DNA from 2 places in the Streptomyces sp. NPDC002853 genome. Region 2 is predicted to be linked to the other one. Evidence: riboswitches for the same ligand, from Rfam matches in the RefSeq annotation. Region 2 holds a riboswitch; the other holds the start of a gene.

The links. A riboswitch is a leader RNA that binds a small molecule or an ion and turns the genes downstream of it on or off. The one in region 2 is predicted to bind S-adenosylmethionine.
Region 1: linked by a shared signal. The riboswitch ahead of ACWD02_RS00280 (aminotransferase class V-fold PLP-dependent enzyme) and the one ahead of thrC (threonine synthase) in region 2 are both predicted to bind S-adenosylmethionine.

What each region holds. Positions count from the first base shown of each region.
Region 1 covers NZ_JBSFUS010000001.1:54,061-58,298, forward strand. Annotated here, with positions in the region: gene ACWD02_RS00275 (glycerate kinase family protein) at 1-29, shown strand, start outside; gene ACWD02_RS00280 (aminotransferase class V-fold PLP-dependent enzyme) at 1-1,393, opposite strand, end outside; SAM riboswitch class IV at 1,560-1,676, opposite strand; gene trpD (anthranilate phosphoribosyltransferase) at 1,751-2,815, opposite strand; gene qcrB (cytochrome bc1 complex cytochrome b subunit) at 2,968-4,238, opposite strand, start outside.
Region 2 covers NZ_JBSFUS010000009.1:353,581-357,818, forward strand. Annotated here, with positions in the region: gene thrC (threonine synthase) at 61-1,377, opposite strand; SAM riboswitch class I at 1,395-1,529, opposite strand; gene ACWD02_RS26175 (glucosyl-3-phosphoglycerate synthase) at 1,699-2,643, shown strand; gene ACWD02_RS26180 (hypothetical protein) at 2,733-3,011, shown strand; gene ACWD02_RS26185 (alpha,alpha-trehalose-phosphate synthase (UDP-forming)) at 3,061-4,238, shown strand, end outside.

The sequences.
Region 1 (4,238 bases), on a different contig from region 2:
GCACGCAACGCCCGTCCTCGGTGCGGTAGTTCCAGCGTGCGCCGTCCGCCACGAGCTCCTTGACGGCGCGCACGAAACGCTCCACGTGCTCGTCCGGGGTGCCCGCGCCGAAGCTGACGCGGATCGCGTTCAGGGACTTCTCGCCGGGCGCGGCCTCGGGGGCACCGCACTCGCCCTGGGTCTGCGGGTCGCTGCCGAGGAGGGTGCGCACCAGCGGGTGGGCGCAGAAGAGGCCGTCGCGTACGCCGATGCCGTACTCGGCGGAGAGCGCGGCGGCGAAGTGCGAGCTGTTCCAGCCCTCCACGACGAAGGAGATGACACCGACGCGCGGCGCGTCGTCGCCGAAGAGCGAGAGCACCTTCACGGCGGGCACCTCGGCGAGGCCCTCGCGGACCTTGGCGATGAGGTGACGCTCACGGGCGACGAGCTCGTCGAAGCCGGCCTCGGTCAGCGCCTTGCAGGCGGCGGCGATGGAGTACACGCCGATGACGTTCGGCGAACCGGCCTCGTGCCGCGCCGCGGTGTCGTGCCACTCGACGTCCACTCCGCCGTCCGTACGCCGCGCGACCTTCCGCGACGCGCCGCCGCCCGCGAGGTACGGCTCGGCCGCCCGCAGCCAGTCGGAGCGGCCCGCGAGGACGCCCGATCCGAAGGGCGCGTACAGCTTGTGGCCGGAGAAGGCGACCCAGTCGACGTCCAGCTCAGCGATGGAGACCGGGTGGTGGGGCGCGAGCTGCGCGGCGTCCAGGACGATGCGGGCACCGTGCGCGTGAGCGGCGGCGGCCAGCTCCTTGACCGGCCACAGCTCACCGGTGACATTCGACGCGCCGGTCACGCAGACCAGGGCGGGGCCGTAGGGGTCGCGGTCGGCGAGGGCGCGCTCCAGGGTGGCGACGGCCTGGTCGGCGGTGCGCGGGGCGTTCAGGTACGTCACGCGGGCGTCGCGCCACGGAAGCAGCGAGGCGTGGTGCTCGGTCTCGAAGACGAAGACCTGGCAGTCGGCGGGCAGCGCGGCGGCGAGCAGGTTGAGCGAGTCGGTGGTCGAGCGGGTGAAGACGACCTGGTCGTCCTCGCGGCAGCCGAGGAACTCGGCGACGGTGACCCGGCTGTTCTCGAAGAGGTCGGTGGAGAGCTGCGAGAGGTACCCGGCACCGCGGTGCACGCTGCCGTAGTACGGCGCGTAGGCGGCCACGTCGTCCCACACCCGCTGCAGGGCCGGGGCGCTGGCCGCGTAGTCGAGCGCGGCGTAGGTCACCTCGCCGCCGGTGACGAGCGGCACGGTGACGTCACGGCCGAGCACCGGCAGCGGCGCGGCACAGCAGGGGTCGGCGGACTCGGCGGAGACGGACTCGGCGGAGACGGCTTCGGTGGTGGCGACAGAGCGTGCGGACATGGCGAACTCCCGTGGGAAGGCAGGCGAGTTCACTGCGAGAGCGCGCGTACGGCGCCGCAGTGAAGAAGAAAAAGGGGGTGCGGAAAAGGGGCCGGAAAGCCCTATCGCATTCGCTTGCTCACGAGACTGCTCCCTTGAGGACCAGGACCCCAGGGTTGTTCGCAGGGGTCCGCGCTTGCCATGGACCTTGCTGTCCACGGCCTGGTCTTCACCCGGGGCACCCCGCCACGGACGGAGGGTTGCCGGACAGCGAGCCGGGGCCTAATCGCTGTCACTCATGACCTGCGCAGCATCTTGCCACACGATCTTCTCGGTGCCCACCGCAGTCCGGATGCCGGACTGCGGTGGGCGCCACACTCACCTGTTGCTGGCCGCCACCCACAGCTCGAGGGCCTTCTTCGCCGACCCGGAGTCGATCGACTCCGCCGCCTTCGCGATGCCGGCGCCGATCTGCTCCACCAGGGTCCCCTCGCCCGGCGAGAGGGCCACCAGGGCCGCCGCCGTGTTGAGCAGGACGGCGTCCCGCACAGGGCCCTTCTCGCCGTCCAGGAGGCGCAGCGCCACCTCGGCGTTGTACGAGGCGTCGGCGCCCCGCAGCGCCTCGACGGGGACGAGGTCGATGCCGACGTCCCGCGGGTCGAAGGCCTCCTCGCGCACGGCTCCGTCCCGCACCACCCAGACCCGGGAGGTCGAGGTGGTCGTCAGCTCGTCGAGACCGTCGTCGCCGCGGAAGACCAGGGAGGAGTGCCCGCGCTCGGCGAAGACCCCGGCCACGATCGGCGCCATCCTCGGGTCGGCCACGCCGACCGCCTGGGCCCGCACCTTGGCCGGGTTGGTGAGCGGACCGAGGGCGTTGAAGACGGTCCGGATGCCCAACTGGCTGCGCGCCCCGCCCGCGTGCCGCAGCGCCGGGTGGAACTTCACGGCGAAGCAGAAGGTGATCCCGGCTTCCTCGGCCACCTCGACGACGCGATGCAGCGGCAGCTCCAGGTTCACCCCGAGCTTCTCCAGGACGTCGGAGGCTCCCGAGGCGCTGGATGCGGCGCGGTTGCCGTGCTTGACGACCTTCGCGCCCGCGCCCGCGGCCACGATCGCGGACATCGTGGAGATGTTGACGGTCTTGGCTCCGTCACCGCCGGTGCCGACGATGTCGACGGTCCGCCCCGGCACCTCGATCACGTTCGCGTGCTCGTACATCGTGCGGACGAGGCCGGAGATCTCGTCCACGGTCTCGCCCTTGGCCCGCAGGGCGACGACGAAACCCGCGATCTGCGCGTCGGTCGCCTCGCCGCGCATGATGCGGTCCATGGCCCAGGCCGTGTCCTCGGCGCTCTGGTCGCGGCCGTCGAGCAGGCCGTTCAGTACACCGGGCCAGGAACGGGCCGCCGCGGTGTCGCCTCCTGCGGGGGTCACAGCGCTCATCTGCCGCTCCTGGGTTCGTTCAGACGTAGGACAGGAACACCTTATCCAGCTCCGGGGACGGCAAAGAGCCCCGTCCATGCACTGGATGCATGGGACGGGGCTCTCGCCGTGGCGACCTGGGTCGGAACTTCGATACGTCAGAGCTTCAGGGATCAGTGGTGGCCGTGGCCGCTCGTGATCTCCTTGTACTCCTCGGTGGTGGGCTTGGGGATCTGGTTGTCCTCCCCGTAGTAGCCCTTGCTGAGCTTGGCCCGGAGCTTCTGCGAACCGGACACCTTGCGCTCGACGCCGTTCTCGTCGACCGCGGGGCCGATCTCGAGCGGCGCGTACTGCTCGTGCGCGGTGAGCGTGTGCAGCTGCTCCTGGCCCAGCGGCTCGTGGACCTCGATGAACTCACCGTGCGGCAGGCGCTTGATGATGCCCGACTCGCGTCCGTGCAGGACCTTGTCCTTGTCACGCCGCTGCAGACCCAGGCAGATCCGCTTGGTGATGATGAAGGCGAGGACCGGTGCCACGAAGAAGGCGATGCGCACGAACCAGGTGATCGCGTTGATCGACAGGTGGAAGTGCGTGGCCCAGAGGTCGTTTCCACCACCGATCAGCAGCACCATGTACCAGGTGATCCACGCGACACCGAAGCCCGTACGGGTCGGGACGTTGCGCGGGCGGTCCAGGATGTGGTGCTCGCGCTTGTCGCCGGTGACCCAGGACTCGATGAACGGGTAGACCGCGATGGCGACCAGGACCAGCGGGAAGATCACCAGCGGGATGAACACGCCCAGGACGAGCGTGTGACCCCAGGCGTTGATCTCCCAGCCCGGCATGACACGGATCAGGCCTTCGGAGAAGCCCATGTACCAGTCGGGCTGCGCTCCGGTGGAGACCTGGTCCGGACGGTAGGGACCGAGCGCCCAGATCGGGTTGATCGTGGCGATCGCCGAGATGGCCGCGATCACACCGAAGACCAGGAAGAAGAAGCCTCCGGCCTTCGCCATGTAGACGGGCAGCAGCGGCATGCCGACGACGTTCTTGTTCGTCTTGCCGGGTCCCGCGAACTGGGTGTGCTTGTGGTAGAAGACCAGGATCAGGTGCGCCACCACGAGCCCGAGCATGATGCCCGGCAGCAGCAGGATGTGCACCGAGTAGAACCGGGCCACGAAGTCGCCGCCGGGGAACTCCCCGCCGAACAGGAACATCGCCAGGTACGTGCCCACGATCGGCACGGACAGGACGGCGCCCTGCATGAAGCGCACACCGGTACCGGAGAGCAGGTCGTCGGGGAGCGAGTAACCGGTGAAGCCGGTGAACATGCCCAGGACGAACAGCAGGAACCCGAAGACCCAGTTGACCTCGCGGGGCTTGCGGAAGGCACCCGTGAAGAAGACGCGCATCATGTGCACGAACATCGCCGCGAGGAAGATCA
Region 2 (4,238 bases):
GAACTGCGCGACCAGCCACAACGGTCCGCAGGCGGAAAGAAGGCTCAGGCCCTACGGCGGCTAACCGGCAAGACCAGCGGAGCGAAACGCGTCAAGGCTGGGCTTGATCGTCGCCGTCGCCTGAGACGTCTCGGCAACGGCGTCGAGGGTCTTGAGCCCATCGCCCGTGTTCAACACGACCGTGGTCAGCGAGGGATCGATGAGCCCCGCATCGAGCAGCTTCTTCGTGACGCCCACGGTCACGCCGCCCGCGGTCTCCGCGAAGATCCCTTCCGTGCGAGCGAGAAGCTTGATCGCGTCCACGACCTGCTCGTCGTTCACGTCCTCCACCGCACCGCCCGTGCGACGCGCGATGTCCAGGACGTACGGCCCGTCGGCGGGGTTGCCGATGGCGAGCGACTTGGCGATGGTGTTCGGCTTCTGGGGGCGCACGACGTCGTGCCCGGCCTTGAAGGCGGTGGACACCGGCGAGCAGCCCTCGGCCTGCGCCCCGAAGATCTTGTAGGGCTTGTCCTCGACCAGACCCAGCTGGATGAGCTCCTTCAGACCCTTGTCGATCTTCGTGAGCTGCGAGCCCGAGGCGATCGGGATGACCAGCTGGTCGGGAAGGACCCACCCCAGCTGCTCGCAGATCTCGTACGCGAGGGTCTTGGAACCCTCGCCGTAGTACGGCCGCAGGTTCACGTTCACGAAGCCCCAGCCCTCGCCCAGCGGGTCGCCGATGAGCTCGGAGCAGAAGCGGTTCACGTCGTCGTAGTTGCCCTCGATGCCGACGAGCTCGCCGCCGTACACCGCGGCCATGACGACCTTGCCCTGCTCCAGGTCGTGCGGGATGAACACGCAGGAGCGGAAGCCGGCGCGGGCCGCGGCGGCACCGACGGCGCCCGCGAGGTTGCCGGTGGAGGAACAGGAGAGCGTGGTGAAGCCGAAGGCGCGCGCGGCCTCGATGGCCTGCGCGACGACGCGGTCCTTGAAGGAGTGCGTCGGGTTGCCGGAGTCGTCCTTGACGAACAGCTTGCCCTGCTCGACGCCGAGCTCACGGGCGAGGTTGTCGGCCTTGACGAGCTTGGTCCAGCCGGGGTTGATGTTCGGCTTCTCGGCGACGTTCGCCGGGACGGGAAGGAGCGGGGCGTAGCGCCAGATGTTGTCGGGGCCGGCCTCGATCTGCTTCCTGAGCGCCTCGGGGTCACCGGTCGGCAGGTCGTACGCCACTTCGAGCGGGCCGAAACAGGCCTGACAGGCGAAGATCGGGCCGAGGGCGTAGAGCTCGCCGCACTCGCGGCAAGAGAGGCCCGATGCGGGGCCGAGGTCCACGGAACCCGTGGAAGCCTGGGTGGAAGGGGTGGTGTCGTTCGTTGCGACAGTCTGCGCAGCCATGGAGGCGAGGCCCTTTCTCCTCATCTTCCCCGCGACGAATTTCGCCGCGAGACGGAATTGGCACCTTCCCCACCGAGACCTCGCGTGCGCGGTCGGCGGGATGGTTGCCGGGGCTTCAACGGGCCGTATCCCTCTGCCCCTCTGGATGAGCGGTATGGCGCCGGGGGCTTCAGGGGCCCCAGGGCATTTGTCGCGCGATGACCCCGGCATGCGATGGTCATCGGCGTTGTTCAAGACTGTAACCGACGGCCTGGACCCTTGAGATAGTCGTCCGAACCGCGAGATGGATCACATGTAGGCCACACACAGGAGGAGCCACCCGTGCTGGAAGAGGCCGAGCGCTGGCTGACCAGGCGTTCCTGGTCCGTTGCCGACCGTCCGCTCAGCGCGCTCGTCGCCGCCAAGCGGGCGTCGGGGACCTCGGTGAGCGTCGTGCTGCCCGCGCTCGACGAGGAGGGGACGGTCGGCGAGATCGTCGCCGAGATCCGCCGTGAGCTGGTCGAGAAGGCCGCTCTCGTCGACGAGCTCGTGGTGATCGACTCCGGCTCGCGGGACCGTACGGCCGAGGTCGCCCGGAAGGCGGGCGCGCGGGTCGTGCACCGGGACGTGATCCTGCCGCGCATCCCGGCCGTGCCCGGCAAGGGCGAGGTCATGTGGCGCTCGCTCCTGGTGACCGGCGGTGACATCGTCGCGTTCGTCGACGCGGACCTGCGGGAGTTCTCGGCGGACTTCGTCACCGGCATAGTGGGCCCGCTCCTGACCGAGCCCGACGTACACCTCGTGAAGGCGATGTACGACCGTCCCCTGGGTGAGACCGCAGGTCAGGGCGGCCGGGTCACGGAGCTGATGGCGCGCCCGCTGCTGAACATGCACTGGCCCCAACTGGCCGGATTCGTCCAGCCGTTGGGCGGCGAGTACGCGGCGCGCAGGTCCCTCCTGGAGCGGCTGCCGTTCCCCGTCGGTTACGGGGTGGAGCTGGGGCTGCTCGTCGACGCGCTGCACACCGTGGGCCTCGACGCGCTCGCGCAGGTCGATGTCGGGGTGCGCAAGCACCGGCACCAGGACGGGCAGGCGCTCGGCCGGATGGCGGCGGCGATCTACCGGACGGCGCAGCTGCGGCTCGCGCGCGGCCATCTCGTACGGCCCGAGCTCACCCAGTTCGAACGGGGCGAGCAGGGGTTCGAGCCGCGGACCCATTCGGTGGACACGGAGGAGCGGCCACCGATGAGCGGCATCGCGGAGTACACGGCTCGCCGCGTGGCGTAACCGCCCCAAGCCGGGCATTTTGTCTACATTCCCCACTTATGTGGGTCAGACAAGCAGTGGGAAGCGCGCTACGCGTCGGTGCCGTGGCCTTGGCGACGGCCACCCTCGCGGCAGGAGCACTCGGCGCGTCCGCGGCGTCCGCGGCCACGGCGTCCGCCGCCGCACCGACGATCGGCCACGCCGAGGACATCTCCCGGTGGGCGCAGGCGCGGCCCGAGCCCCCGGAACAACAGGGCGCGCCCGTCCCCCGGGGAGAACTGGCCAAGTCGGGCAGCGACTCGGACACGATGCTGTACGCGGGACTGGCGATCTCCCTGTGCGCCCTGGGAGCGCTGGCGGTGGCGGCCGCGAGGAGCAGGCGCGACTAGGGCCCTTCGGACGTGTTTGAGCCCCCGCCCCAGGGGCTAGGTTCGCCTCATGGTCTCCGAGCACGCCTCCGCCCAGGTCCTCGTCGCGTCCAACCGCGGCCCCGTCACGTACACCCTGGAGGAGAACGGGGAACTGACGGCCAAGCGGGGCGGAGGCGGACTCGTCTCCGGGCTCAGCGCGATCGGCGACTCCGGCGGCGACGACGCGGCCCTGTGGGTCTGCGCGGCGCTCGGCGACGGCGACCGCGAGGCCGTACGGCGCGGAGTCGGCGAGCCCGGCGTGCGGATGCTCGACATCGACCCGCGGGTGCACGCGGACGCGTACAACGGCATCGCGAACTCGGTCCTGTGGTTCGTCCACCACATGCTCTACCAGACCCCGCTGGAGCCGGCCTTCGGCCCGGAGTTCCGGGCGCAGTGGGCGGCGTACGAGACGTACAACCAGGCCTTCGCCGAGGCACTCGCCGAGAGCGCCGGAGCGGACGCGGCGGTCCTCGTGCAGGACTACCACCTCGCCCTGGTGCCGGGAATGCTGCGTGAGCTGCGCCCCGACCTGCGCATCGGCCACTTCTCGCACACGCCGTGGGCGCCGGTGGACTACTTCCGGATGCTGCCGGACGACGTCGCGGAGCAGCTCCTTCGCGGCATCCTGGGCGCCGACCGCGCGGCGTTCCTCACCGGGCGGTGGGCGGACGCGTTCCAGGAGTGCTGCGTCGCCGTCCTCGGCGGTACGTCCGGTACGCGGATCGGGGTGCACGGGCTCGGGGCGGACGCGGACTTCCTGCGGGAGCGGTCGCGGCGGGCGGACGTGGAGGAACGCCTCGTCGCGCTGCGGGAGCAGATCGGGGGCTCCGGCGACCGGAAGGTGATCGTCCGGGTGGACCGGACGGAGCTGTCCAAGAACATCGTGCGGGGAATGCTCGCCTACGGGGAGCTGCTGGAGTCCCGCCCCGAGTGGCGGGAGCGGGTGGTGCACGTCGCCTTCGCGTACCCCTCGCGGCAGGACCTCCCGGTGTACCGCGAGTACACGGCGGAGGTGCAGCGGGTCGCCGACGAGATCAACTCGCGCTTCGGGGTGGAGGGCTGGACCCCGGTCGTCCTGCACGTGAAGGACGACTTCGCACGCTCGCTCGCGGCGTACCGCCTGGCGGACGTGGCCCTGGTGAACCCCATCCGGGACGGAATGAACCTGGTGGCCAAGGAGGTCCCGGTCGTCTCGGACGACGG